2 regions of the Thalassospira sp. UBA848 genome follow, and region 2 is predicted to be linked to the other one. Evidence: riboswitches for the same ligand, from Rfam matches in the RefSeq annotation. Region 2 holds a riboswitch; the other holds the start of a gene.
What was found. Region 2 has a riboswitch for S-adenosylmethionine ahead of metZ (O-succinylhomoserine sulfhydrylase). Riboswitches for the same ligand answer to the same signal wherever they lie in the genome.
Positions count from the first base shown of each region.

Region 1: it holds a riboswitch for S-adenosylmethionine, as region 2 does, so the genes downstream of both, B2R48_RS18685 (methionine ABC transporter ATP-binding protein) here and metZ (O-succinylhomoserine sulfhydrylase) in region 2, are expected to answer to the same signal.

Region 1 covers NZ_DBGS01000136.1:19,805-34,884, reverse strand. Annotated here, with positions in the region: gene B2R48_RS18750 (hypothetical protein) at 1-95, shown strand, start outside; gene cysQ (3'(2'),5'-bisphosphate nucleotidase CysQ) at 171-989, opposite strand; gene B2R48_RS18740 (DUF2750 domain-containing protein) at 1,100-1,495, opposite strand; gene amrB (AmmeMemoRadiSam system protein B) at 1,501-2,967, opposite strand; gene amrS (AmmeMemoRadiSam system radical SAM enzyme) at 3,319-4,419, shown strand; gene B2R48_RS18725 ((R)-mandelonitrile lyase) at 4,479-4,877, shown strand; gene B2R48_RS18720 (GNAT family N-acetyltransferase) at 4,977-5,441, shown strand; gene B2R48_RS18715 (NnrS family protein) at 5,452-6,684, opposite strand; gene B2R48_RS18710 (leucyl aminopeptidase) at 6,928-8,397, shown strand; gene B2R48_RS18705 (DNA polymerase III subunit chi) at 8,592-9,047, shown strand; gene B2R48_RS18700 (GNAT family N-acetyltransferase) at 9,069-9,695, opposite strand; gene B2R48_RS18695 (homocysteine S-methyltransferase family protein) at 9,750-10,709, opposite strand; gene B2R48_RS18690 (TetR/AcrR family transcriptional regulator) at 10,936-11,601, shown strand; SAM riboswitch at 11,707-11,784, shown strand; partial or broken gene B2R48_RS18685 (methionine ABC transporter ATP-binding protein) at 11,852-12,580, shown strand; gene B2R48_RS18680 (methionine ABC transporter permease) at 12,683-13,342, shown strand; gene B2R48_RS18675 (MetQ/NlpA family ABC transporter substrate-binding protein) at 13,431-14,231, shown strand; gene B2R48_RS18670 (diguanylate cyclase domain-containing protein) at 14,670-15,080, shown strand, end outside.
Region 2 covers NZ_DBGS01000033.1:6,895-21,974, reverse strand. Annotated here, with positions in the region: gene B2R48_RS04000 (TrkH family potassium uptake protein) at 1-814, shown strand, start outside; gene B2R48_RS03995 (DUF3012 domain-containing protein) at 952-1,140, shown strand; gene B2R48_RS03990 (aspartate-semialdehyde dehydrogenase) at 1,468-2,475, shown strand; gene B2R48_RS03985 (sensor domain-containing diguanylate cyclase) at 2,569-4,005, opposite strand; gene B2R48_RS03980 (TrkH family potassium uptake protein) at 4,551-5,999, shown strand; gene B2R48_RS03975 (TetR/AcrR family transcriptional regulator) at 6,153-6,749, shown strand; gene B2R48_RS03970 (YciI family protein) at 6,753-7,040, shown strand; gene B2R48_RS03965 (DNA-3-methyladenine glycosylase I) at 7,044-7,652, shown strand; gene B2R48_RS03960 (ATP-binding protein) at 8,025-9,506, opposite strand; gene B2R48_RS03955 (dihydrolipoyl dehydrogenase family protein) at 9,587-11,014, opposite strand; gene B2R48_RS03950 (TVP38/TMEM64 family protein) at 11,007-11,771, opposite strand; SAM riboswitch at 12,028-12,102, shown strand; gene metZ (O-succinylhomoserine sulfhydrylase) at 12,177-13,379, shown strand; gene apaG (Co2+/Mg2+ efflux protein ApaG) at 13,578-13,970, shown strand; gene folE (GTP cyclohydrolase I FolE) at 14,059-14,649, shown strand; gene B2R48_RS03930 (c-type cytochrome) at 14,742-15,080, opposite strand, start outside.

The DNA of each region.
Region 1 (15,080 bases), on a different contig from region 2:
GTGGCGATAAGGAATTGATAGCGCAAAACCTGCTGAAAGTCAACAAATCTGCGGGGTGGAGCAGTTTCAAGATTTCCCGAAAAATGCCGATTTGATCACTGTTGCAATGCGGGATCGGCAAGCTGCTGATGCGGCTTTGAAATTTGCTTTTGATCCCGCTTTGCGAAGAATCAGTTCTCGTATTTGACCGGCACAGACGGGGTGCGCGCGATGAAGAACGGGTTGCGGAAATCGGTCTTGCCATAAACGAATCCTGATCCGTCCATATTTTCAACCACACCACCGGCAGCAAGCAGAACGGCATGACCGGCGCCGATATCCCATTCCATGGTCGGGCCAAGGCGGGGATAAAGGTCTGCTTCACCCGCTGCGACCAGGCAAAGCTTGAGCGAGCTTCCCGCCGGGCGCAGTTCCTTGACCGCAAGGTCCCCCAGAAAGGCTTTCATCGCCTCCGGATCGCCGTGTGATCGCGATCCGACCACGACAACACCGTCTTCGGGCATTTCGCGGACCGAAATGGCGGTGGTTGTGGGTTCCATAACATCGCCCTCGATCAGCTTGGCACCATCGGGGCCGCCATAATAAAGCTTGTCGATGGCCGGGGCATAAACCACGCCCAGAACCGGTTGTCCCTTGGCGATCAGGGCCACATTGACCGTGAACTCGCCATTGCGTTTGATGAATTCCTTGGTGCCGTCAAGCGGATCAACCAACCAGAAGAAATCGGTATCGCCATTCACGTCGGGCACATCGCCCTTGGCAGCACTTTCCTCGGACACGATTTTAACATCGGGGGTGAGTGCGCGAAGGCCTGGCAGGATCACGGCCTCTGCCGCGTCATCGGCCTCGGTCACCGGGCTGGCATCATCCTTGGAACGCACGTCGAAATCGGTTTGATAGATTTCCATCATCGCGGCCCCCGCCTTGCGGGCGATTTCAATCAGTCCGTTTTCAAGGGCATCGGCATCGGCGGGCAGGGCAACGGTCATGGCACTCTCGTTTGTCAGGGAGATTGAACTATCCCACGGGAATAGGGAATTTTGCCCACAAGGTCCAGTGTCGCTTTGTCAGATTGTCAGATTGTCAGATTGTCGGGTTTTCAGCTTTGGGTGCCGAAACGTTCCGCCATGACATCCTTGAGGGCTGCCATCAGATCATTGCTTACCTGATCAAGGCTGACGACGATGGCCGGTTGGGCCGGGGTCGGGCAGATGCCCGCCATGATGTCTTCTGCCCGCCATTGCACCATCAGGCTCTCCATCAGCTCAACCAGCGTGATCGCGGTGGGCACATGCGTGCTTTGAATGCTGGCCTCAAAGCTTTCGGCCTCGTCGCGCATGGCAAAGATCGGGCAGTATTTCTGGCCGGTTTCCGTCGTGCGCAGCAACCAGCCATTATGGTAAAGCGCCCAGACACCTTCCCATTCCGCAACCTCGCGGATGAAATCGGCGTAGCGCGTATCATCTTGCCCGGTGTCGGGGGTGCTGCTTGCCATAACCTTTAATCCTGCTGGTCCCAGAAACCGCTGGGGCGGATATCCCTTGATGAAATCCCGCGGGTGATAAACCGCTCTGCGCGCATATTGGGTGACCAGTGATCCATCGCAAGGCCCGCCTTGCGCTTAAGATGTGCCAAAAAGTCTTTCGGATCGGGCAACTGATCCCAAACTTGCGGCAGGAACAAACCCCGCCGGTTGCCGTCCGAAAGAATAATCCCGTCCTCAAACGGGGTCAGTTTGGAAATAAAATCGGCTTCATCGGCAAAGCCAAACGGCTGCGGTGGCGACAGGACCGATATCGAAAGTTCCAGATCATCGCCAATCTCCGCCCGCGATAACCCGGCAAAGCGCGGATCGCGAAAGGCTGCCTTGAATGCATTCTCGCACAGATCGGTGGCAAGTGGTGCATGCGAAATGATCGAACCGATACAACCCCGCAATTGCCCGGCTTTCTTGAGCGTCACAAAACATGCCCCCGGTGCCGCAAGTGCCGGACCAACTTCATTGGCCGCGACCTGCAGCGGTGCCCCGGTCTCCATCCCGTGCAGGATCGATTGCCGACACAGATCCAGCATCGCAGGGCCATGCGTTCTGATCAGGGTCTCGGTCGTCTTGGTGAAGTCGTCTTCGCCGTCACCGCCCATACCCGATGCCTTTCCGTCATAAACCGCCCAGGCGCCATAGCCGACGACGCGCGATTTATCGCCCGTCACATCGCCGGAATTGCGCATGCCAAGGGTCTTGATCTTCATGCCGCGATTGCGTGCGGCGATCAGCATCCCGGCCACCGGCAACGCGCCGCAGGCATCGTTTGTATCAATATTCTCGGCATCGAAATTCTCGATCATGGCGCGGGTGCGATTATCCATCCGCTTGGCGGTATCATAATCATGGAAATGCGACAGATCCGATGAAATCACGATCAGGGTTTCCGGCCCGCCCCAAAGCTTCTCGATCACCTCATGCACCTGACGCGGGCTGCACCGGCTGACCAGAAGCGGCACAATGCCGATATCAGCATCCTCGCCAAACAGGCGCTGGATAAACGGTAATTCGATCTCAAGCCCGTGCTCACGTGTGTGTGCGTCGTCCAGCATCTGAACATGCGGCAACGCCAACGCCTTTTGCAGGGCGGGAAGGTCACAGCGCATAGTACCAAGTGGCGTGGCAAACTGATCGGCGCGGGCCAGCGCAATCCCCTGAAACGCCATGCGATGCGCCGGGCCAATGATCACAATGCGTTTGATGGTGTCCTTCAGCGCCCGAACCGTGGCAAAGCCAAGGGCGGCAATCGCACCCGAAAACATCAATCCCGCGTGCGGCACAATGATCGCCTTGGGAGACGCATCTCCCGACACGGCATCCGAATGCAGGGCCGCATCCATCAACCCGTCGATCTCGCTGCGCAAGATATCGGCATCATTCGGATAAAACGTTCCGGCAACGGCAGGTGGGCGGATAATGGTCATTGGCGCTCCAATCGCATGATAAGGGTCGCAACGGATTTATTTGATCGGAATGGCAGGCTCTGTCTTGGTGAAATACTAGGAAATCTCCGAAGTTCGGGCTGGTATCCCGACTGAGGGGATTGACGCTGGATTTGGCCAAGACAGAGCCTGTCCGTAGGATCAATCAGATTAGCAAGACCTACTTTGTCGTAAGGTTTTGAAAGATATTGATCTTCCTGCAATCTTACTTCGCGTATTCGAGCAAATCTGATTGACCATTCCATCAAATAAGTCCGTTGTGACCCTCTCTTTAAAAAGATAGCGATCAGGACTAGATTTTCAAAGAGGAAGCTTTGCATTTGGAAAACGCCGATGACTGATCGCGCATCCCTGACCGACACCGTCCCCGGACGCTACTGGCACCATCTCGATGATGGTCGTATTCAGTGCGATGTCTGCCCGCGCTTTTGCAAGCTAAAGGACGGGCAGCGGGGCTTGTGTTTTGTGCGCGCACGTCAGGGTGATCAGATGGTGCTGACGACGTGGGGCCGGTCTTCGGGTTTTTGCATTGATCCGATCGAGAAAAAGCCGCTCAATCATTTCCTGCCCGGCACGCCGATCCTGTCGTTCGGTACGGCGGGCTGTAATCTGACCTGCAAGTTCTGCCAGAATTACGAAATCTCCAAAGCGCGCGAGATGGACAAGCTTTCCTCGCTCGCCACCCCGGAAATGATCGCCAAAACCGCCAAGGCGCATGGCTGCTCGGCGGTGGCATTCACCTATAATGATCCGGTGATCTTTCTGGAATATGCCGTCGATGTCGCCATTGCCTGCCGTGAAATGGGGCTGCGCACCGTCGCGGTCACGGCGGGCTATATCGGCGATAAGGCGCGCGAGGAATTCTTTCGCCACATGGATGCCGCCAATGTCGATCTGAAGGGGTTCACGGATCGCTTTTATCACCAACTATGCTCGGCCCATCTGGGTGACGTGCTGGAAACGCTTAAATATCTGCGCCACGAAACCGGGGTCTGGATGGAACTGACCAACCTTGTCATTCCCGGCGAAAATGATGGTGACGCGGAATTCCACGAAATGACGTCATGGGTCCATGATGAACTCGGCCCCGATGTGCCAATGCATTTTTCGGCCTTTCATCCCGATTGGAAAATGATGGACACCCCACGCACCCCGCCTGAAACGCTGGTGCGGGCGCGCAAAATCGCCATGGAAAACGGCATTCGCTATGCCTATGTCGGCAATGTTCATGACAAAACCCACAGCAGCACCTTTTGCCACGGCTGTGGTGAGGTCCTGATTGGCCGTGACTGGTATCAGCTGTCTGACTGGAACCTTGATGCCCATGGGGCATGCAAAAGCTGTGGTACACATTGCGCCGGTGTCTTTCGGGCACACCCCGGCACATGGGGCCCGAAACGCCAACCGGTCCGCTTGATGGCCGGTACGAAGTAATCACAACCAACAAGACTTCAGCCGTAAACTCACGGCCATAATTCCGCAGGGAGAACGACATGGATATCAAACGCGCCGGATCACAGGCCTCAACGGTCGGATCCCCGGAATATTTCACCGGGCAGGTTCGCATCGAACCGATCATCAGTGCGACTGATCCCGCCCGTGTGGCTGCCGCCAATGTGACGTTTGAGCCCGGCGCACGCACCACATGGCATACCCATCCGCTGGGCCAGACCATCATCGTGACCGCCGGATTTGGCCGTGCGCAGCGCGAAGGCGGCCCGATCGAGGAAATCCGTCCCGGCGATATCGTCTGGTTTGAACCGGGCGAAAAACACTGGCACGGGGCCGGTCCCGAAACCGCCATGACCCATATCGCCATTCAGGAAAAGCTCAATGGCTCCCCGGTCGATTGGCTGGAACCCGTGACCGATGCGGATTATCTCGGCCAATAAGTATGCGTGGTGATCGTTTTTACTGGCACTGTGGCGTCATATCGCTAAATTGCCGCACAGTTTGACGCGGTTGGAAAGAAAGCACACGCAGTGGCCGGGATGAAAATTCGCAAAGCCCGTTTGGGCGATGTCGGGGCAATTTTTGCCATCCGAAGCCGCGTGCGTGAAAACCACCTTTCCGCATCTGAGCTGGCCGAACGTGGCATCACCAAGGCCGCCTTTGGTAAATGGCTGGAACAGGGATACGGCATCTGGCTTGCCGATCTTGATGGCTCTGCCGCCGGCTTCGCCATTGCCATCCCGAGCGAAGCAACGCTTTGGGCGCTGTTTGTCGATCCGGAATTTGAAGGCCGCGGGGTGGGGGCGGCATTGCTGCGCACCGCCGAAGACTGGCTGTTTGCCAAGGGATGTAATGACATCTCGCTGACCACCGGGGCCAACGCGGAAAACCGCGCGCATGGTTTTTATGAAAGCCACGGCTGGCATTCCACGGGCGATGTCGAAAACGACGAGGTGGAATACATCAAGTCCAACCCGTCGCTTTCGCTGTTTGATTTCGGCTAGGTCGCCTTCTTTACCGCACCGGTATGCCGCGCGTTTTCTTTTGGCTTGGTCCCAGCAACACCGGTGCATAACCCATCAAGAACGCCAGCCACCCGCCAATCCACATCAAGGTCGCAATCGCCAGAATGGTCACATAGCCCGATCCGGCGAAACCGACCATAACCCGCAATACGGTCGAAACCCAGATAAGCCCAAACGCACTGTTCAAGGCCCATCCTGCGCGCAATTCCCGCCCTGTATGGCCAAGTGCGGCCCGTCCGGCAATGGCCAGAACCATGCAGGCCATCGCCCCGCCGGTAAGCGCATGCAGGGCATCACGGCTGCTCATGACATCAGGCCACAGGATCGCAACGCCCAGCAGGACAAGCCCGGCGGGCACCCAGAAATAACCAAGATGCAGCATGATCACGATGGGTTCGCGCCAGCTGTGCACCCCGCGCCATCGCACCAAACGGATGGCGTGCAAAACCCCGGCAAACAGCAATACAGAACCGGCAATCACGCCTGCGGGATCAAGGATCACGGCAACGATGCCAAGCGCAATGCTGGCCAGACACACCATGTCAAATCGGCCAAACATGCTGGGCATCGGGGCATTGATCTGTTCGCGCTGCATCCAGTTGCGTGTAAAGGCCGGGATGACCCGCCCGCCGATCAAGCCGATCAGCAATATAATCGCGAGAATCGCCGTTTGATACAGCATGGCCGGATCAAGGGCGATGACATCAAGGCAGGCGGCGACAAACAATCCATCAAACAGCGCGATCATGGAAATGACGGCCAGAACCCGCATGTTGCGGTAATTTCGCGCAGCTACCAGTTCGCGCACACCAAGGGCAAGCAGGAAGATGAAATAAGCCAGCGCCCCGACAATCGTCAAAGCCGGGTCCAAATATTCGCCAAATCCAATGGCCAGTCGCCCGATCAGCCAGCTTGTGGTTAACGCCATTAACATGACACCGGAAATCGGTGGGCGACTTGTCCAGTTGGCAATCGCGGTCAGCAAGAACCCCCCGATGGCCGCCCCGCCAAATCCGAAAATCAATTCGTGGGCGTGCCACCACGAACCTGTTCCCAGACTGGGTGTTGCAATGCCATGCACAAAGCCCGCAACCCACCAAACGACAGCCACGATGGCCAGAAGCCCGGCCAGCAGGAAAAGCGGGCGAAAAGCCCCCGTCCAGAACGGATGTGTGGCGCGTTGTGGTTCGGTAATCGAAATCGGTGCGGTTCTGCCAGCCATGACATACCTCCAGAATGTTGGAATGCGTCATAGTAGCGACCTTGGCGGATCTTGCCTTGACGTTGCGCAATTCGTTGGCGTCCGGTTTTGCCGGGTTGGTGTTGCCTTTGCGTGAAATCGCGCAGGAAATTCAACGATAAACCTTTTCAACCGCGTTTAACGCGCTAGATTAGGGACATCAATTTCTTTGCAGTTGCTTGATCAAGGGCTGCGCCCCGAAACATGACAGGAGTCCTGTTCACCATGAAGATCACGTTTTCCGATCTCGCCATCCCGAAAACCGGTGCCGTTATCGCCTTTGCGACCGAAGGTGCCGATCTGATGCCCAGTGCCGTTGCGCTTGATGAGGCAACCGGGGGTGCGATCACCAAGGCGATCAAGGCGTCGACCTTCAAGGGCAAGTCGGGCCAAAGCCTGCAGGTCCTTGCACCGGCCAATGTCGATCTGTCGCGCGTGATCATTTTCGGGATCGGCAAGGAAGCCGAATTTGACGTGATTGCCGCCCAGAAATTGGGGGGCTCTGTCACCACCCGCGCCATCTCGACCGGCGAGAAGGAGCTTTCCGTTCTCTTTGATATGGAAGGTCTGGCGTCTGATTTCGCGACCGGTGCGATGCTGCGCGATTATCGTTTCGACAAATACCGCACCACCGAGACCAAGGAAGACAAGCCGGTCCTCAAGGCGCTGAATATTTCAGCCCGCGATCACAAGGACGCCAAGAAGCAGTTTGATTCTGCCAAAAAGGTCGTCGAAGGCGTGTTCTTCACCCGCGATCTGGTGTCTGAGCCGGCCAACGTTCTTTATCCCGAAAGCTTCACCAAGGAAGTCAAGGCGCTCGAAAAACTCGGGGTCGAGATTGACGTCCTTGACGAAAAGGAAATGAAAAAGCTCGGCATGGGAGCACTTCTGGGTGTTGCCATGGGATCGGCCCAGAAACCGGCCATGGTCGTCATGCGCTGGAACGGCGGCAAGAAAAAGGACGCCCCGGTCGCCTTTGTCGGCAAGGGTGTGACCTTTGACACCGGTGGTATCTCGCTTAAACCGGCTGCCGGCATGGAAGACATGAAGTTCGACATGGGCGGGGCCGGTGTGGTTTCCGGCCTGATGAAGGCGTTGGCTGGTCGTAAGGCGAAATGCAATGTGATCGGCGTGATTGGTCTGGTTGAAAACATGCCGTCATCGACCGCACAGCGTCCGGGCGATGTTGTCACCTCCATGTCCGGTCAGACGATCGAAGTCATCAATACCGACGCAGAAGGCCGTCTGGTTCTGTGTGATGCGCTGACCTATGTGCAGGAAAAACACGATCCGCGTCTGATCGTTGACCTTGCGACCCTGACCGGGGCTGTCATCATTGCGCTTGGCCATGAAAATGCCGGTCTGTTCGCCAACAATGATGAATTGGCGACCCAGATCAGCACAGCGGGTCTTTCGGTTGATGAAACCGTCTGGCGTCTGCCGCTGGGATCTGGCTATGACAAGCAGCTTAAATCCGACATTGCCGATATGAAAAATGTCGGCGGTCGTGCGGCGGGCTCGATCACCGCTGCCCAGTTCCTCAAGCGCTTTATCACCAAGGATCGCCCGTGGGCGCATCTTGATATCGCCGCCATGGCCTGGTCAACGTCAGACAAGGAAGTGACCCCGAAGGGCGCGACCGGCTTTGGCGTGCGTCTGCTTGATCGCTTTGTGGCTGATAACTACGAAAACTAATCACGTTCCCGATTGGCGTCATTCCCGCGCAGAGCCTGTGCCCGCGTAGGCGGGTACGGGAATCCACTTTGGCGCTACACGGGAACCAGATTCCGGGTCTGCGCTTCGCTTCGCCCGGAATGACGGTGGTGAAATAAGTGGGGCAGGGTGTTGATCACCTTGCCCCATTTTCATGTTCGGGATAAAACCGCCTTATGGCTGATATCTGGTTTTACCATCTCACCAGCATGCCGCTGGAACGGGCCTTGCCCACGCTGCTCTCCAAAACGCTGGAGCGCGAAAAGCGTGCCGTGGTGATGACCGGTGTCGAAGAACGCGTTGAAGCCATCAACACCCTGCTTTGGACCTACGACCCGGCAAGCTGGTTGCCCCATGGTTCCAAATCCGACGGCGATGCCGAAATGCAGCCGGTCTGGCTGACGGCCGAGGATGAAAATCCCAACAATGCCCAGTTCCTGTTTCTGACCGACCGCGCCATGAGCGACAAGGTCGGCGATTATGAACGCGTCATCATGCTGTTTGATGATCGCGACCGCGATGCGGTGGCAGAAGCCCGCACCCGCTGGAAAGACTGGAAAGACGCGGGACACAAACTGTCCTACTGGCAGCAAACCCCGCAAGGCGCGTGGGAAAAAAAGGCCGAAAGCTAAGTGGAATCGGCCTTTTGGTTTTTAAAGTTCCTTGATCAACAAGATCCAGTTTTCACCCGGATTATCCCAATCTTCCTTGACCATCCTGCGCGATGCACAGGCGGTATATCCCAACCGTTCATAAAGTCGCACCGCGCCGGGATTGCCATCCGATGCAATGATGCTGACCGAATGCTTGCCAGCCTTGCGCGCGTCACTTTCAGCCGCCCGGACCAGAAATGATCCGACCCCGCGATCGCGAAACGGCGGAAACACTGCCAGCACGTTGATGTACCAGCTACCCGGTGCAAGGCTTTCAAGCTCAAGGATCGGTACGAACATCGCCGGTATTTCCGCAGGATCAACCGGCTCAAACGCATCTGGCTGACCATAGGCCGTGATGGCCCCCATGATCTGGTCGTCGCCAATGGCAAGGCATGTGTTGCGGTATGAAAATCCGCCTTCTTCGCGTTGCGCACGGCGACGGCCAACATCCCAGGCGGTTTCATTGCCCTCGATCATATCCTGCCACAGATAAACCGGTAGTCCTTCCCCGGCGAGATTGATCAGTTTGGCCATGACATCGGCATCGTCTGGCGTGGCAGCCCGCAGTTCGATTGGCGGTCTTGGTTGTGGCGACTGCGCTGCCAGCTTCGGGTTTGAATTCATTGCTCGTGTCCCTTTGGGTTTTCTGTCGTGTCTGTTTTTTTCTGGTGTATCGGTTCAGTGTGGTGCGCGATCTGGCGTCAGCACGTGTTTTGCCATGGCACCGACGTGACGATGATCCGTCCCGCAGCAACCGCCAATCACCGCCAGGTTCGGCAAAAGATCGGCAAGATCGCGATAAAGCTGACCAAGTTCTTCCGGGTCGCCATCATCAAGATGCGTGCTGGCATCCAGTTCCGCGTGGCTTTGGCGCGATGCGTTGGCGCGGACGCCGCAGATCCGGTTTTTCCAGTCGCCATTCTCTTGCAGCCGGTCACGGAAATGATCCGGGTGTGCGCAGTTGATCATGTAATAGGCCGGGTAATCGCCTGTGTGTTCATCGACCATCGCAATGGCTTCACGGATTGTCTCGCCGCTTGGCAGGTTGCCATCTGTTTCAACGGTGAACGAAATAACGCAGGGGACATCGACATCCCGACACGCCAGCGCAATGCCGATGGCCTCGTTGGGGTAGTTGATGGTCACGACCGAAATCATATCCACACCGGCCTTGGCAAAACCCACGATTTGCACCGCGTGATAGGCGCGTGCCTGATTGATCGTCATCCGTTCTGACGGCACATACCCGTCACCGCGCGGCCCGATATTGCCACTGATCAGGCATGGCGTTGCATCCGAATGATAACGGTCACGCAGCTCTGCCATCAGTTCAATGGCCTTGCCGTTCATCGCGGCCAGTTCTGCGGCGTCATAACCGATCCTGTTTCCCCAGTCGCGGTTGGCGCGCCAGGTCGGGCTTTCAAGGATAAAGCCAGACTGCGCTTCCTTGGCCAGTGCAAGGTAACGTTCGTAATAGGCAGTGATGCGCGCGCATCCCTCTGGCGTTTTCAGAAGGTCGAAAGATGCAAAATGCGGAAGGTCGATCCCGTCATGAAAAATCAGGGTGGTCTCAAGACCGCCATCGGTGATGAATTTTGCTCGTCCATGTGGCGGAAGGTGCGGATTGCGTGTGCTCATGTGTCCGAATTTCAGTTTTTGGTTTCAAATTTTCTACCGCTTGGGTATTTAAACGCGGGCCGGAAATCTCGCTCTGATTGGGTTTTGCTTCTAGTAGGCATGCGGTCGGTTTTTTCAGATTTCCGAAAACGCATTCAAAACAAATATTTACAAGGGATCCGGTGCTTTTTGGCGCGGCCATGCAGGCCTTTGGCGACGAAAAACCGTACCGGCGGTAGGGTAAGTGATGAACGAAACGAAAAAACTGACGATCACCGACACGTTTGGCGGCCCCAAACGCAAGGGCGAACGGACACGCGAACGCATTCTTGAAATTGCTTCGAAATCGATTCTGGAAAAGGGCTTTGGCGCAACCTCGATCGAGGAAATCATTTGCGAGGCGGGCCTGACCAAAAGCGGGTTCTTCTATCATTTTCGCGACAAGAACGAGCTCGCGCGTGCGCTTTTGCAACGCTATATCGAACAGGATGATGAAATCCTCGATCAGGTATTTGATCGGGCACGTGAACTGGTGGACGATCCGCTTCAACAGTTGCTTGCGGCCCTGAAAATGCTGGCCGAGGTACTCGAAGACCTGCCCAATGGTCATCCGGGCTGCATTGTCGCGGTTTATTGCTATCAGGAACGCCTGTTTGACAAGGAAGTCCGGGATTTGAACCGTGATGCGGTTCTGGCATGGCGCATTCGTTTCCGCGCAACCCTTGATGATATTGCTGGCCAGTATCAAACGACCGAGCCGGTCGACCTTGAACAGGTTGCAGACATGATTTCGACCGTGCTGGAAGGCGGGATTGTGATGTCAAAGGCACTCAATGAACCGCGTAAACTGGCCGATCAGGTCATGTTGTTGCGCAGCTTCATCAAGTTGCTGTTCACCCCGCGTTCGAACTGAAGTTGAACATATAAACTTCTGTAATTTAATGGGGAATCATACATGCCATGCGTAAAATGCATGTTGTTCCCCATTGAAGAATGACGTCCGGTCAGATACACAGGGTTCATTGATCGCGCCGATTTGCTCCTCAGCTTGCGGGCGCGTTAAAAATGCGGCTAAAGCGAGAGGGCGTATATATGCTCCGTATGTACGACCGCCTCGGTAACGCCGCGGCGGTTTTTTTGTATCTACGGAAAGGTTGAGACCCATGATCCGGCTCTCGAACGTCCAGAAAACATATGCAGCCCGGCGTGGCAGCGACGAACATATCGCGCTTCGTGGCATCAATCTTGATATTGCTGCTGGCGAAATTGTTGGTGTCATTGGCCGCTCCGGTGCAGGCAAATCAACCCTGATTCGCTGCATCAACCTGCTCGAAACCCCGACATCCGGGACCGTCACGGTGGATGGCACCAATGTCACCACGCTGTCGAAGCGCGACTTGCCGCTGTTTCGTCGTCAGCTCGGTATGGTGTTCCAGCATTTCAATCTTCTCTCCTCGCGCACGGTGTTTGATAACATCGCGCTGCCGCTTGAACTGGCTGGCGCCACCAAGGCCGATATCGCCAAGGCGGTTGACCCGCTATTGCCGCTTGTGGGCCTGGAAGAAAAGCGTGATCGCTATCCGGCCGAACTGTCGGGCGGTCAGAAACAGCGTGTCGGCATTGCGCGCGCGCTGTCTTCCAACCCCAAGGTTCTGCTGTGTGACGAGGTGACCTCCGCCCTTGATCCGGAAACCACCCGCCAGATCCTGACCCTGCTGAAAGACATCAACAAACGCCTTGGTCTGACCATGGTCGTCATCACCCATGAAATGGCGGTGGTGAAAGCACTCTGTGACCGTGTGGCTGTCATGGATGGCGGCGTGATCGTCGAAGAGGGGGCGGTGGATGGCATCTTTGCCGATCCCAGGCACGCCACGACACAGTCGCTTCTCGCTGACGAGTTCATGGATTTCCGCGCCGGGTCCGACGCGAACAACCCCGCAAACAATACCGGTGCCGCAACGACGGTTACAGCCGGGCAGGAGGGCTAAGTCATGTTTTCAACCCTTGCACCCATTCTGCTTCAGGCGACCTGGGAAACCATTTACATGGTCGCGGTATCGCTGTCGATTGCGACGCTGTTTGGCCTGCCGCTTGGTGTATTGCTCGCGACCTCTGGCCGGGGCGAGCTGTTTGAAGCGCTTTGGTTCCAGCGCGTTTTTGGCCCGCTGGTCAATGCAACCCGCTCGGTGCCGTTCATTATTCTGGCGGTTGCCATCATTCCCTTTACCCGCTTCGTTGTCGGGACCTCAATTGGCACGTCTGCGGCCATCGTGCCACTGACGGTCGCCGCCATTCCGTTCATTGCACGCATCATCGAAGGTGCGATGCGCGAAGTTGATGGTGGCTTGATCGAAGCCGCCCAGGCCATGGGCGCGCGCCCGGTGCAGGTCGTGACCAAGGTGCTGTTGCCCGAAGCATTACCGGGCATCATTCACGGTCTGACCCTGACCGCGGTGACCCTGATTGGCTATTCCGCGATGGTCGGTGCGGTGGGGGCCGGTGGGCTTGGCGATCTTGGCATTCGCTATGGCTATCAGCGTTTTCGCCCGGATGTCATGGCGGCGGTTGTCATCACCCTGATTGTCGTGGTGCAGGCGGTACAAAGCTTTGGCGACTATCTGGCGCGCAAGGCCGACAAACGCAACATCTGAGCATCTCGCCAAACGAAATTCGAATGTGAGGATTGCTCACATTCATCAAATTCCCGCACAAACCCAAAAGAAAACAAGGAGTTTTACAATGCGGTTTTTCCTTAAGCTGACGGCGGCTGCCGTTCTGGCATCGGCACTCACCGGTCAGGCACTGGCCAATGACGCGATCAAGATCGGTGTCACCCCGGGTGCGCATGAAGAAGTCATGGAAGAAGTCGTCAAGGTCGCAGCCACCAAGGGCTTGGACATCGAACTGGTCAGCTTCTCGGACTATGTTATCCCGAACCAGGCGCTTGATGATGGTGATCTCGATGCCAACAGCTTCCAGCACGTTCCGTATCTTGATAACCAGATCAAGGATCGCGGGTATGAGCTGTCGGTCGTTGGGTATAACATCCTGACCCCGATGGGCATTTATTCCAACAAGATCAAAAGCCTCGATGAACTGCCTGAAGGTGCCGAAGTCGGCATTCCGAACGATCCGACCAATGGCGGTCGTGCGTTGCTCGTGCTGCAGTCCCATGGCCTGATCAAGGTTGATCCGGCGGTTGGCCTCGTGGTCAGCCCGCTTGATATCATTGAAAACCCCAAGAATATCAGCTTTATCGAGCTTGACGCCGCCCAGCTGCCGCGCTCGCTTGATGATCTGGATGCGTCGGCGATCAACACCAACTACGCGCTCGAAGCTGGTCTGAACCCGATCAAGGATTCGATTGCAATCGAAGGCAATGACAGCCCGTATGCCAACGTGATTGTCACCCAGACATCGCGCAAGGACGAGCCGTGGGTCAAGACGCTGGTTGAAGCTTACCACGATGACGCGGTCCGCAAATTCATCGAAACCAAGTATGAAGGATCGGTCCTGCCGGTATTCAAACTTCCTGAATAATCAAGTCGATTATTCAATTCTATTTAATAATCCCGCAGGGTAATCCACCTTGCGGGATTTTTTGTGCCCGGACCAAATCCGGCCGCCAGATTAATCCTCATACGATTTGATTGCATGTGCGCCCGACCGTGACGCCTGCCGCCCGAAACAATGTCACGAAGAACGGTAAAATACCCTTTTGCTTGAAATGTTTGTATCATGCCAATTGGCATAAAAACGGGCTCGTAAAGTCGCGTGACAATGCACATATTAGATTGATTCCAAACATGATGGCGGCGTGGGTTTACGATGCGCGAGGCGTCATCCGAATTAAGACGGGGTCGCGGGGATTCCATCTTACGTTTTCGACGGGCTGTATTGCAGGCCGATAACACCGGGTTAAGAGGTGAGGTGCGAGGCCAGAAAGGCGCATCACCCCTGTGAGAGGTTTGACTAACGATGATCAAGTTCGGGCATATCAAGTCGTTTCTGGTCTGCTTTGCACCGCTTAGCGCGATATTTCTGGCAATTGTCAGCTTCCTGGCCTGGGATGTAAGCACGGAACGCGAAAGAACGATTGCCAGCGACCAGCGTTTCGCACTGGAACAGTCGATTTCCATCCTGCGTGAACGTCTTGAGGTGGTGGTTTCCGATCTTTTGATCCTTTCGGAAAGTCGCCAGCTTGAAGCCGTAATCGAAGGGCGGGTCCCCGAAGAGGAACTGGCCGAGGAATATGCTGTTTTCTCCCAGAGGCGCGGTGTTTATGACCAGGTCCGCTTTCTGGATAATGACGGCATGGAAATCATCCGCGTCAATTATGGCGGCGGTATTCCCTATGCCGTGCCGGGCCGTGATCTTCAGGACAAGTCA
Region 2 (15,080 bases):
GACGCTGTCGACCGGGGGATATGCCACATCGGACCTTTCGTTTGCCAATTTTGACACCAGTCTGTCGCTGCACTGGATTGCCATCCTGTTCATGTTCTTTGGTGGTTTGCCGTTTACCGCTTATGCGGTGTTTCTGCGCAAGCGGGCGATAAAGGCCGTGATCGGCAATCAGCAAATCAAATTGTTCTGCCTGATCATTGCAGGTTTCACATTTTTGCTGACCCTGCGGCTGCTACAGATTTCGGATGACAGCATCTTCCGGTCGCTGACCATTGCGGCGTTCAACCTTGTGTCGGTGATTACGACCACGGGCTATGCATCGGGTGATTACCTCTTGTGGGGCCCGGCTGCAGTGATGCTGTTTTTCTTTGCGACCTTTATCGGCGGTTGTTCGGGATCAACATCGGGCGGTTTCAAGATGTTTCGCCTGTATGTCGTGTTTACCGGGCTTCGTGCCCATTTCATGCGCCTGCGCAGCCCGTCAGCCGTGGTGGTCAGCCGCATTGACCGCCATGAAATCACGTCCGACATCTATAACGCCGTGACGGTTTATGTCTTTCTTCTGACCATCAGCTATATCGCGGTGACGGTTGCCCTTGGTCTGACGGGGCTTGATCTGATTACGTCGATGAGTGCTGCGGCAACCTCACTTGCCAATGTCGGGCCGGGGCTTGGCAATATCATCGGACCTGCGGGCAATTTCCAGTCCTTGCCGGATTCCGCGAAGTGGATTTTGGATGTTGCGATGGTTCTGGGCCGTCTTGAGTTCGAGACGCTTCTTGTGCTGTTGATGCCGTCCTTCTGGCGCGACTGATCCCTGATTTTGTTTTTGATGATTGTTGGTGTCGATCTGTGACGGTTGCCATAGATCGCAGGTTTGCTTTGCGTCATTTTCGCACCGTGTATAAGTTTGTAGCGTTAATAACAAACACACAAACAGTGGACACGGACATGAAACTGCAGAAAACGATCACGACCAAAATCGCCGGGGCCCTTGCGGTCCTTTTCCTGGCGGGTGCTGTTTCCGCATGCTCGCCCGAGGTGGGCAGCGAGGAATGGTGTAATGAGCTTAAGGAAAAGCCGAAAGGCGACTGGACGGCAAACGAGGCGACCGATTTCGCCAAACATTGCCTGATGTGATCAGTGCATTCGCCTGATCGGACATCAAGACGATCAGCCGATTCTTTTTCATAGTCTGGATATGCCGTCTTTATGGCGGCTAGATCCGCCCTTTGACATCTGCTTGGCGGTGGTTCAGTCGAAGGGCGGATTTTTCAATTCCGGCGTTGGAAAACGGTTTGGAACAATCTGTTGTCTTCGGCGTTAGACACAGGACAACAGCGCGCATGCGTGCGATGCAGCAACGTGGATTTGCCTTGTTTGGATAAATCCCTATAATGCGCGGCCCGCGAATGATCGCGGCAGTCGAATATGACAGTAATTTTTATACGAGGTTAGACAACTATTATGAGTGCCGAAAATCTCCATGTCGGTGTGATCGGCGCAACCGGTGCGGTTGGCGTCGAGCTGATCAACGTTATGTTTGATCGCAAGTTCCCAGTGGGTGAACTCACCCTGTTCGCTTCCGAGCGTTCAGCGGGCAAGACCGTGGAGACTAAATTCGGCACTAAGACCGTCGCGCTGTTTTCCGTTGAGGAAGCCAAGCAGTGCGACATTGTCTTCCTTGCCGTTTCCGGTGACTTTGCCAAGGAATATGCACCCAAGATCGCCGAAGGCGCGCTGGTGATTGATAACTCCTCGGCATTCCGTCTGAATGACGATGTTCCGCTGATCGTGCCGGAAATCAATGGCGACCTTGCCAAGACCGCAAAACTGATCGCAAACCCGAACTGCACCACGGCAATCGCCGCGGTTGCGCTTTGGCCGCTGCATCAGGCCTTTGGCCTGAAGAAAGTGATCGTTTCGACCTATCAGGCCGCATCAGGTGCCGGTCAGCCGGGCATGAACGAACTGCGCGAAGGTCTGGCCGCTGGTCTTGAAGGCAAACCGGTCCCGGCAGAGGTGTTCTCGTCGCCGCTGGCCTTTAACGTGATCCCGCATATCGATAGCTTCCAGGACAACGGGTACACCCGTGAAGAAATGAAGGTGACCTGGGAAACGCGCAAAATCTTTGGCGCGCCGGATCTGCCGATTTCATGCACCGCGGTTCGTATCCCGACCGAGCGGACCCATTCCGAGGCGATTGTGGTTGAAACCGAAAAGGCCGTCACACCGGATGCAGCGCGCGAAGTGCTGGCAAAAGCCAAGGGTGTGAAGCTTGTCGATGATCCGGCAAACAACAAATACCCGATGCCGCTGACCGCGACCGAACAGTATGACGTCGAAGTTGGCCGCATCCGTACCAACCTGATCTTTGGTGATCATGGTCTGGAACTGTTTGTTGCCGGTGATCAGCTGTTGAAGGGTGCTGCCCTGAACGCTGTTCAGATCGCAGAGGCATCCATCGCCGACTGATCGCGATCCATCGCTGACTGATTTTAACAAAACACCCCCGCCAGAATGTTCTGGCGGGGGTGTTTTGTTTGCACAAACCTGTGGCCCGGTGTGTCAGGAGAGCGAGATATGGTCGCGTCCGGATGCCTTGGCGGTATAAAGCGCGTTATCAACACGCGCCATCAGGGTGTCGAGATCTTCACCGTCGCGATACTCGGTGATGCCGGCACTGATCGTGACCGGAATGTGATCGCGCCCAAAGCGAACCGGGGCATTGCGGATCTGATCGGCAAGATTGCGTGCCTTGGTCATTGCTTCCTTGCGTTCTGTGCTTGGGAACAGGATGACGAATTCATCACCACCCCAGCGACAGATCACATCTGTTTCCCGAACGTTTTGACGCACCGTTGTCAGAACTTCACGCAGGGCCGCATCGCCACCCGGATGACCATAGCCGTCATTGATATCCTTAAAGCCATCAACGTCAAAACACATCACTGACAGCGGTGTTTTCTGGCGTTTCGCGTTCTGGACTGCCTGATCAAAGATCATGTCAAAGACCTGCCGGTTAAAGGTGCCGGTCAGCTTGTCACGCGATGCCAGTTCTTCGAGCCGTTTTTGATAGTTGCGCACGGTCAGGAAAGCGACCAGACCAACGATCACCGTGATCAGAAGCGAGATCGCAATATTGATGAACAAGGTGTTCTGCAGGCGTGCATCGGATGAATAATCGCTTTGTTCAACAATCAGCAGCCAGCCGAATTCCGGCACCAGACGGCTGTTTACGAAATAGGTGTGTCCATCATCCTGATAGCTGATCGAGGTGCCGGGCGCGGTCAGGATTTTGGTTGCCTGATTGCGCATGCCAAGCCGTTCCTGAATGCTGTGCGCATCCCCAAATCCACTACCGCGCAGGGTGACGTGGCCTTCGGTATCGATGAAATAGATCGTTCGTCCATAGCGCGCCTGATAGGTCTCGATCAGGTTGGTAACCGAACTGACCGAAAGCCCCACACCCGTAATGCCGATGACATTGCCGTTGTAATCACGCACCTGATAATTGACAAAGATCGACAGGCGCGACCGATCAACCGTGTCATCATCTATATTGATTTCGTAGGGCTGCTTGCTGTCACGTGCGCTGAAGTACCAGTCATCTGCCGGGTCGTCTTCGCTGATCTGTTTGATCACGCCGGTCGGGTGATAGTAATTGCGCGTTTCTTCTGAAATGAAATAGGACGTGATCGTATCGAAACGTGACTGGATTTCGCCGAGATATTTGGTGATCTGTTCATGATCCTTCTCGCCGGAAATGACCCAGTCGCGAAAGAAGGTGTCATGCGCCATCAGCGAGGAAATAAAGATCGGCTGAAGCAGATCGCGCTGAATTTCCGAATAGATGTTGTCACTCGTAAGCGGCAGCGTGCTTTCAGAGATTTGTTCTTCCAGAGAATCCCGCGCGACGTAGAAGCTGACAAAGCTCGTGGTCAGGAAGCCGACGGCGAGCAAAAGACACAGAGTGATCGCGAAGTATAGTTTCTTTCCTCGCACGGAAAGTCCCCCAAAAGACGGTCATTAGGTAAATGGCGATGATTGTGCTCATCGTTTTTGATCCGCCCAATTTAGGGGAAAGTCGGTCCCGTTGCACGACACAAATCAAAGCAACTTTCGTATGTTTCCGGCGGGGCGAGGTTGTAAAGGTGATAAGAAACCGCTGATTGATTTGTAGTGATTCTAATGTTGAAGGCAGCCCTCGGAAATCACATAAATCCTTGTTCAATCGGTCTTGGGAAATGACGTTTTCTGATAAAGCAGAGAGTTTGGTGCCAAGCATCGGATTGATCCGTGACGTGTGGCCACAGGCACTGGCGCAAGTTTAAAAACCCTGTTTGGTCGAGACGGTCGGCTTGCTTCTGGCGACCGAAAAGGGCTGGACATTGTGGTGTCATGTGCCAAGAATTCGCAGCTTGTGATGAATGGGGTGCATGCGAACCGAGTTTTCGGCTATGTAGTGCACTCCTAGACAAAACATCAAACGCATCATGCGCCGTTGTTCCGGGGGGGATTTTGCGGCGTATTTGCCAAGAGGCGCTTCATTGATCGATTTCCGTCCCATTCTTTTCATCGTAGGCATTCTGCTTTGTACGTTGTCGATTGGCATGTTCATCCCGGCGCTTGTTGACCTGTATTACGGACAAAGCGACTGGATCGTGTTCTCGGCAGCGTCTTTCGTCTCGCTGTTTATTGGCGGGGCACTGATCATGATGAACCGGATGGACAATCTAAAGATCAACTCCCGGCAGGCCTTTATCCTGACCACGCTGAGCTGGTTGGTTCTGACCGCGGCGTCGGCTCTGCCGTTTGCGTTTTCCGATCTTGATATGTCCTATACCGACGCATTTTTCGAAGCGATGTCGGGTATTTCCACCACGGGATCGACCGTGATTGTCGGGCTTGATTCGGCCCCGCAGGGGATCTTGCTGTGGCGTGCGCTTCTGCAGTGGCTTGGCGGGATCGGGATTATTGTGATGGCGATTGCCGTTATGCCGATGCTGCGCGTTGGTGGTATGCAGCTTTTCCGCATGGAGAACTCGGACAAGTCCGACAAGGCCTTTCCGCGCGCAACCCAGATCGCGATGGGGATTGCGGTGCTTTATGTGAGTTTCACGGCATTTTGGGCGATCATGTTGTGGTCTGCGGGCATGACGCCCTTTGATGCGATTGCCCATGCAATGACAACCATCGCGACCGGCGGATTTTCAACCAAGGATGCGTCGATCGGGCATTACGACAGTACGACAATCGACATCATCATTACGCTTGGAATGGCGACCGGGGCCCTGCCATTCATCCTATATCTTCAAATGCTGCGCGGGCAGGGCAAACCGCTGTTTCGTGACAGTCAGGTGCGCTGGTTTATTACAATCGCCGTAACGATCATTGTCGGTCTGGCAGTTTGGCATTCGGAAACCAATGGCGTGGACTTCCTTTACGCCCTTCGCTACACGTCGTTTAACATCATGTCGGTCATGACCGGCACGGGCTATGCCACCACTGATTACGGGCTTTGGGGCCCGTTTGCGGTGACGGTGTTCTTCTTTGTGATGTTTATTGGCGGGTGTGCAGGGTCGACGACCTGCGGGGTAAAGATCTTCCGACTGCAGGTTCTATATGAAATCGCCAAGATCCAGCTTTCGCACATGCTGCGCCCGCACGGCGTGTTCATTGCCTATTACAACCGCAAACCGCTGTCAGAAGATGTCACGGAATCGGTTCTGAGCTTCTTTTTCCTGTTTGTGTTCTGCTTTGTCGTTCTGGCCGCAGCACTTGGCGCGATGGGCCTGGATTTCATCACCGCGGTTTCGAGTGCCGGGACAGCGATTGCCAATGTCGGGCCGGGACTGGGACCGATTGTCGGCCCATCGGGCAATTTCGCGACGCTTCCCGATGGCGCCAAATGGCTGATGTCCATTGGTATGCTGATCGGCCGTCTTGAAGTCTTTACCGTTCTGGTTCTGCTGTTCCCGGCTTTCTGGCGCGACTGATCGGACCCCGATTATCTGGTAAGAATTGTTCGGCCCCTGCAAGCTCTGCTTGCAGGGGCTTTTTTATCCTGTTGACGAACTAGGACGACTGTCCTATTTTCAGGGTTAGGACAATCGTCCTAAGTTGGGTCAGCCGGGTGGATGTGTTCGAAAATGGCAACAGAAACACGAGAACGGATTGTCGAGGCTGCGGACCTGCTGTTTTACCAGCATGGGTTCGAGGCAACGTCATTTGCGGATATCGCAAGGACTGTCGGCATATCGCGTGGCAATTTCTATCATCACTTCAAAACCAAGGATGACATTCTTGATGGGGTCATCAACCGCCGCCTTGCGAATACCGAGCAAATGCTTGATCGATGGGAAATTGCCGGGTCAGACCCGGCAGAACGCATTCGAAGCTTCATCCATATCCTGATCGTCAATGGCGAGAAGATCCGGAAATTTGGCTGCCCTGTCGGCACGTTGTCGTCGGAACTGGCGAAACTGAACCACGCGGCCAAAAGCGATGCGGCGGCGCTGTTTACCCTGTTTCGCAGTTGGCTGCGCCGTCAGTTCGAGCGGTTGGGTTTTGGCGACAAATCCGATGAATTGGCCATGCATATCCTTGGTCGAAGTCAGGGTGTCGCGACCCTTGCCAATGCGTTTGATGATGACCGTTTCCTGCGCCATGAGGTCGAACTGATGTGTGACTGGCTTGACGCGCAAATCGCTGACCTTGCCAACAGCAATCATCCAACAGGGGAGTAAACCATGTTTGCGATCTTTCTGAAATTTGCCGAAAACCGCGCAAAGGCACCTGAATTCATGGACGCGCACAAGGCATGGATCAAACAGGGCTTTGATGATGGCGTGTTTTTGATGGTCGGCAGCCTGCAGCCAAATATGGGCGGTGCGGTTCTGGCCCACGGTGTGTCGCGCGACGAGATTGAAGCGCGCGTGAATGAAGATCCGTTCGTTGCAGAAGACATCGTGACGGCCGAAATTCTGGAAATCTCGCCGGCGCGTGCTGATCAACGTCTTGATTTCCTGATGGGGTAAGCAATGAGCAAAACAACAATCGGGTCGGACGGGAAATGCCGGTGCGCGTGGTGTGATGCCGCCCCTGAATTTAACGCTTATCACGATACGGAATGGGGCTTTCCGGTTGTCGATGACATCCGGCTGTTTGAGAAAATCTGTCTTGAAGGATTTCAGTCGGGGTTAAGCTGGCGCACAATCCTGAGCAAGCGCGAAAATTTCCGCGAAGCCTTTGCCGGTTTCGATTTTCACAAGGTTGCCCAGTTTGATGATGCAGATGTTGAACGTTTGCTTGGTAACGCAAGCATCATTCGCCATCGCGGCAAGATCGAGGCATCCATCAACAATGCCAAACGGGCCTGTGAAATGGTTGCGCAGGAAGGATCGCTTGCCGCCTATTTCTGGCGGTTTGAACCAAAATCGGATGAAGTTGACCCACCACAGTCGATGTCAACGTCGCCGACATCTGTTGCCCTTTCCAGGGACCTCAAGAAACGGGGCTGGAAGTTCGTCGGGCCGACCACGGTGTTTGCCTTTATGCAGGCGATGGGGTTGATCAATGATCATGCGCAAGGCTGCTTTTTGCGCCAGCAGATTGACGACATACGTGCGTCATTTGTACGCCCTGTCTGAGCGGCCCCAAAAAAAACACCCCTTGCCCGTATCTGGACAAGGGGTTTTGAGGGCGGGGATCATTTCAGATCCCCAGATGATAATCCGGCAAGGATTATGGGGTCGTAGACCTGCAGTTTCACTTGAGGTGCCGACGTCAAGGGAGGGTGCAACAGGGGATAGGAAGGCTTCAATAAGAATACCGTGCACACTCAAGTGAGTTTGGCGATACCGAACCCTGGGTCAGGAGCGGATCGGGGATCGGGATCGGGCCCGGCATCGCCATACCCAAAGGTCGCAAATACTGTTCAAAAGATAAAATCGAATATTAAATAAAAATCGATAGATAAAATCGATTAACAGGGTGCACCATGATGGTGCATCGCGGTGAAATCAGCTGCCAATCGGCAATTTGACGGTGAAAACAGCACCATCTGGCCCTGTTGCAGTGAGGCGAAGTTCCCCATTATGGGTGCTGATCAGTTCACGCGCGATGGCAAGACCAAGTCCGGTGCCGCCCTGGCGTCCGCTTCCGGCAAAGGGTACGAACAGGTTTTTGATCGCCTTTTCGGGCAGTCCCGGGCCGTTATCGGCAATGATTACGTCAATGAAACTGCGGGCCTTGTCCGATTCGTCGCCGTTTGACGTTTCTTTTCGGATTTTATGCGTGATGCGCACCAGATTGGCTCCTGCTTCGAGCGGATTGCGCATCAGGTTGCTAAAGGCGCGAAACAGCATGTCATAGTCGGCCTCAAGCGTGACATCATCGGGAAGGTCTATTTCGATGCGGGCCGGGCAATTTTTTTCATCGTCATCTGCTTTGGCCATTGTGCCATCAAGCAGCGTTTCGGATTTTTGCAGCAATATCTGATCGCGGATTTCCTCGATCAGCTCAATGAGTGTGAAGGTTGCAAGATCGCGCGGCGGTGGCGTTTCGCGTGCAAATGACAGGGTTTGTTCACTGATATAAACCGCGCGCTCCATTGATGATAACAGGCGCGGCACAACAGCCCGGACTTCGTTATCTTCGCTTTTGGCAAGCTGTTCGGTCATCAACATGGACGTCGCCAGCGCATTGCGCAGATCGTGACTGATCTTGGTTGCTGCCGTGCCAAGTGCTGCAAGCCTGCGGCGCTGATTAAGCATCGCCTGAAGGTCTTGTTGCATAATCGCCAGTTCTTGCCGGGCGACGCCAATTTCGTCATCGCGGTCCCCCGGTGTGATGAGCGATGCCTTGTCCTGCGGGTCTTCGCGAAAGCGGATCATGTCGTGGGTGAGCGTGCGCATTGGCCGCACCAGCAAGCGGTTCAGGGCGAAATAGACAAGGCCGGCCGTAAAGAACGAAATCATCAGTGACAGGCCAAACACCCGCCAGCCGAAATTGCGCATGGCCTCGGTCAGACGATCTTCGTGGACAAGGACTTCTATCTCGAAATCCGGTGCCATGGATGGCATCCCAACCACGCGCAGCACGCGGTTTTCGGTCTGGCTTAGCGTTGATAACCCCTCCATCAAGGCCATCGGGATCGAGAAATCCGTCAGTTGGATATCCTTGTCGACCTTGGCCGGCATATCGTCGCGCTGCAAAAGCAATTTGCGGTCTTCACGTCGCAGAATGACCGCCTCAATCCCGGCATTGGACAGAAGTTCGCGTTCGAGGTCATCGGGGATCATCTGATCCGGGGTGGCTTCAAGCGCAAGGGCTGCGAGATAACCGGAATCAAGGTGGGCCTTTAGCCAATCAATCCGAAAGCGCGCAACCGAGGGGGCGAAAACAAATACCTCTGCCAGCATGACAAAGCTGACCGTCAGCACCAACAGGCGTGCGGAGAGGGATTTGGCCCAAGGGGGCAATTTCAGTTGCCGATTGTTCATGATTGAATCTTAGGCCAGGAAGTCAAAGAAAGTACAGCGATACAGACGTTTGTTTTCAGGGGCGATGGCAAGAAACCCGGTTAGGCAAATTTAAGCAGAAAGCGAACCAGCTTGCGGGTTTTCTCGCCAAACAGGCTTGGCGTATACCACGCCCCGGCGACGCGTTTGGAAATTTCACCAAGGGTTGGATAAGGCGCGATCATGCCTGCGATGGCCCCGATCTTCATTTTCTTGCTAATCGCAAGTGACCAGACACCGATGAGCTCCCCCGCTTGTCGACCGACGATGGCAGCCCCCAAAATTCGGCCCTTGCGCGTGGTGATAACCTTGATGAAGCCTGTGGTGTCGGCTTCTGCGCGTGCGCGGTCGTTTTCTGTGTAATCCCAGGTCACAACGCGAATGTCATCGCCAAACTTTTTGCGGGCGGCCATTTCCGTCAGGCCAACCTGTGCTAGTTCCGGGTTGGTATAGGTCACCCATGGCACGGCACTGTGATCAACCTTGGCCGGAAGACGGAAAAGCGCATTGCGTATCACGATGCCTGCGTCATAACCGGCCATATGGGTGAATTGCAGGCCACCTGTGACATCGCCGATGGCAAATACCTTGTGGTTTGATGTGCGTAAACGCGCATCGACTGAAATACCCTGTTCGTTGCGATCAATACCGGCGTCCTTCAGGCCGAGATTCTCAACATTCGGTTTGCGCCCGGCGGCCAGCAACAGGTGACTGCCTTCAAGGGTGATTTCGATGCCTTCGTGTTCGATTACGGCCCTGATCTGCTCGTTTACCTCAAGGACTTCCTTGGTTTTGGCATGTTCATACAGGCTGATGCCATCGGCCTTGATGCGGTCGCGGACCACAGCCACCAGATCAGGGTCGTCCTTGGGCAGGATGGTGCCCATTTCGATTACCGTGACCTTCGCGCCCAGTTGATGGTGCGCCTGGGCCATTTCAAGCCCGATGGGACCGCCACCAATAATGATCAGGTGGTCAGGGCGGACACGGTTTTCAAAAATGGTTTCGTTGGTAAGGTAACAAACGCTTTCAAGTCCCGGGATTGGCGGTACAGCAGCCCGAGAACCGGTGGCGATGACAAACCGTTTGGCCTTGATTGTCGTTTCACCTGCCACGACTTCGGCGGGACCGGTGAAGCGGGCCTCTGCCTGAATGACGGTGCATCCCAGTTCTTCAAACCGCTCGACGGAGTCATGAGGAGCGATGCCGGAAATGACGGAATGGACGTGGTCGATTGCCCGGCCAAAGTCGATCTCCACCGGCCCGGTCGATACGCCAAATCGTGAAGCACTACGTGCATTTTCCGCCGCGTGGCCGGCCGCCAACAGGGCCTTGGATGGAACGCACCCGGTATTCAGACAATCACCGCCCATCTTGCCCTTTTCAATCAGGACAACCTTTGCGCCCATCTGAACCGCACCGGCGGCAACTGACAGACCGCCTGAGCCCGCTCCGATCACGCAAATATCGGTGTGAATGACTTTATTCATGGCCGTTCGCCCCGCTTTTTCGTTGGCGCAGTTTCTTATAGGCGACGGGCAGCAGTGCCAGTACCGCCAGTCCGACAATCGGGGTCAGAATACGGGGTTCGAAAATGATCCCAAGATCGGGTGTCTTTCCCTGATCAAACAAGGCCCCCAGACCATCGCCGATCGAGGCATATACAAAAGTGCCCGGAATGATGCCGATCATGGTGCCGAATACAAATGAGCGCAATTTGACGCCAAGAAGCGCGGGCACAAGATTGACCAGCCAGAACGGAAAGATCGGGATCAGGCGCAAGACCATCAGGTAGCTGAACGCATTTTCAGCAAAGCCTTCCTCCATCTTGCGCACAGCATTTCCGGCCTTCGCACGCATCAGATCATAAAAGGCATATCGGGCAGCAAGATAAACGACCGTTGCACCAATGGTTGCAGCGACCACAACATAGGACGTGGCAAGGAAAGACCCGAACAGAAAACCGCCGGTGATCGTCAGCACTGAACCGATGGGCAAGGACAGGGCAACGGAAACGACATAAAGCCCCATAAAGACCAGAACGCTGGATACCGGGTTATTGGTAACAAAATCCTGCAACAGGTCGCGATTTTCGCGCAGCGTTTCAAACGACAGCAAATCCAGAACACCAGCCGACCAGGCAAGAACCAATCCGCCAATCAAGATCGTCACAGGCATAAGCTTGCGCCAGAGCGGCTTTGACGGGATTGTGATTTCCGATTGGTTATCTGGTTTCTTATCGGACACGTGTGACACCATTGAACTGGTTTTGGTCATTGATTTCAGGCTCTTGCAAGTCGATCATTTGGCACGATATGCAAATCCCAAACAACAGGATCGCATTATTTGATCCAACATTAGAGAGAAATTTCAAAACTTGCTCATGAACTGCTTTCACCATTCCGTGAGGAGAATTTGTGGAATGCGACGCGCATCAGGGCGTGCATATGCGCAAAAATCCTGAGGGAGTGGCGCTTGACGTAGGGAAAAACTGGACGTATCGTCTGCGCATCGTGGGATTTGTCGACCGGCTTGCGGCCACGTAAAAAATCGCTAAAGAGGGGTGATCTGGCTTCGGCCCTGACCCATTCACGCCGGTCAGGGTTTTTTTGTGTCCGGACCGCATCACTTCGGGCATGTAGGAGCAAGACGATGACGACCGAAAAAAAGGCTTCCGATAACTGGCGCGCAGCGACCCGCTCTGTCCGTGGTGGCACAGCGCGCAGCGGCTTTTGCGAGACCTCCGAAGCCATCTTCATGAATTCCGGCTATGTGTATGATACCGCTGCCGAGGCAGAGGCCTCCTTTGATGGCAGTGGTCCGGAACGTTTTGTTTATTCCCGTTTCGCCAATCCGACCGTTGGCATGTTTGAAGAGCGCCTTGCCCTGATTGAGGGCGCGCAATATTGCCGTGCAACGGCATCGGGCATGTCGGCTGTCTGGAATGCCCTAGCTGCAAGCACAAAAGCAGGTGGTCGCGTGGTTGGGTCGCGCGCGCTTTTTGGTTCATGCGAATTCATTCTTACAACCCTTTTGCCGCGTTTTGGTGTTGAGACCGAACTGGTCGATGGCACGGACAAGGCGGCATGGGAAGAGGCGCTTTCCAAACCGGCAGATGCGGTTTTTCTTGAAACCCCGTCGAACCCGACGCTTGAGGTGCTCGATATCCCGTTTATTGCCGAACTGGCCCATAAGGCCGGTGCCAAGGTTGTTGTTGATAACGTCTTTGCCACACCAATCCTGCAAAAGCCGATGGAGCTGGGTGCCGATATCGTCGTTTATTCCGCGACCAAGCATATTGATGGTCAGGGCCGCTGCCTTGGCGGGGCGATCCTGTTTAATGACAAGGAATGGCACGACGACCACCTGACCACCTTCCTGCGTCACACCGGACCAAGCATGAGCCCGTTCAACGCATGGGTGTTGCTCAAGGGTCTGGAGACCCTGAGCCTTCGCGTCGATCAACATATTCGCAATGCGACAGCACTGGCGGAATTTCTGACGGAACAGCCACAGGTGTCACGCGTTCTGTATCCGGGACTGAAAAGTCACCCGCAGCATGAATTGGCAATGCGCCAGATGTCTGGCCGTGGTGGTGGATTGATCGCAATTGAGCTTTCCGGGGGCAAGGCAGCGGCGTTTTCGCTGCTTGATAACCTCAAGCTCATTGATATTTCCAACAACCTTGGTGATGCAAAAAGTCTGGCAACCCATCCCTGGACCACGACCCACCAGCGTGTACCAGCCGAGGACAAGGTCGCGATGGGCATTACCGAAGGCATGCTGCGTTTATCTGTTGGTCTGGAAGATATTGATGACCTTAAGGAAGACCTGTTGGCTGCCCTTGCCGTTTAAAAGGCTCGGACAACAGTAATCCCGACATCGATCCGGCCCGTACATTGTGCGGGCCCTTTCGTATCCGCCCCGCGATAGGCCCCGTTTTGTTTTAACTGGCGGCTGGCACTTTCGGGATGGATTGTCTACATAAAGGTCCATCTATCGCATTCTTGGCTGATGCAAATTGACTTGAACACACTTGGCCCGGAGACATGCATGTATTCGACCGTAACCCACGATATCAAGGTGTCGGTAAACCCGATGTTCCTTGAGGACGAATCAGATCCGGAAACCCATCGCTATATTTGGGCCTATCGTATCGAGATTGAGAACCTTGGCTCGAAAACCGTTCAATTGTTGAATCGGCACTGGCGGATTACAGATTCGCGCGGTGAAACCCAGGAAGTAAAAGGCCCGGGCGTGGTTGGTGAACAGCCTGTTTTGGCATGTGGCGAAAGTTTCAACTACACAAGTGGCGCGCCACTGACCACACCAAGTGGATTCATGGTCGGGACATTCGAAATGACGGATATGGACGGCAATCATTTTGATATTGCGATTCCGGCCTTTTCGCTGGACAGTCCGCATGGGCAACACACTGTGAACTGATTGCATCAAAAAACAGTATCAGGTAGCGCGGGCCCTGAGCCCCACCAAGGCAGGTTCAATCCTGTAATAAAATGACAAAGGATTTGGTATGTGCAGCGAACATAACCCGGTGAAGCGTCCGACACGCGAAGAAGCAGAAGAAGCAGTTCGGACACTTCTGCGTTGGGCCGGGGATGATCCCGACCGCGAAGGTTTGCGCGGAACGCCTGACCGCGTGGCACGGTCTTATGGTGAATTCTTTGCTGGCTATCAGCAGGACCCGGCCGAGATTCTGCGTCGGACATTCGAAGAAACCGACGGCTATGACGAAATGGTCGTATTGCGCGACATTCGCGTCGAATCCTATTGCGAACATCACATGGTGCCGATCATCGGTGTGGCGCATGTCGCCTATCTGCCGCGCCGCCGTGTTGTTGGCATTTCCAAGCTGGCCCGCGTTGTCGAGGTCTATGCCAAGCGCCTGCAGATTCAGGAAAAGATGACCGCACAGGTTGCCAACACCATTCAGGAAGAACTCGATCCGCTGGGCGTGGCTGTTGTGATTGATGCCAATCATCAGTGCATGAGCACACGTGGTGTGCACAAAACCGGTGTTTCGATGGTGACCAGCCGGATGCTTGGCGCATTCCGCGATGATCCGATCACGCGTCGTGAATTCTTTGCCATGATCGGCCGCTAAACCAACTCGGACGACCCGAAAACAAAAAAGGCCGCAGCACGATACATGCTGCGGCCTTTTCATTTACATCACGCGCTTGCTGCGGTTGCGCGTTATTCCTTGAAATCGCTATGGCAGGATTTGCAGGTCTGCATCATCGAACCAAGTGTTGCCTTGAAATCGTCTTCTGATCCGCCGGAAACTGCGACTGTTTTAAGATCGCCGGCCTTGGCATTCAGTTCATTTGCCAGATCCGTGAATTTTGACCAGTCTTCCCAGATGTCTGAAAGTGCTTCAGACGGTTTGTCATTACTGCCTTCCGGGAAAAGGGCGGTAAAGGTTTCGCCTGAATGACCTTCGATAATTGTCGCGGCTTTCGCGACCTGGTCCGGGTCGTAGGGCAATGTCCCCTTCATCATCGGGACCATGATTTTGACCTGTTGGCCAATGGC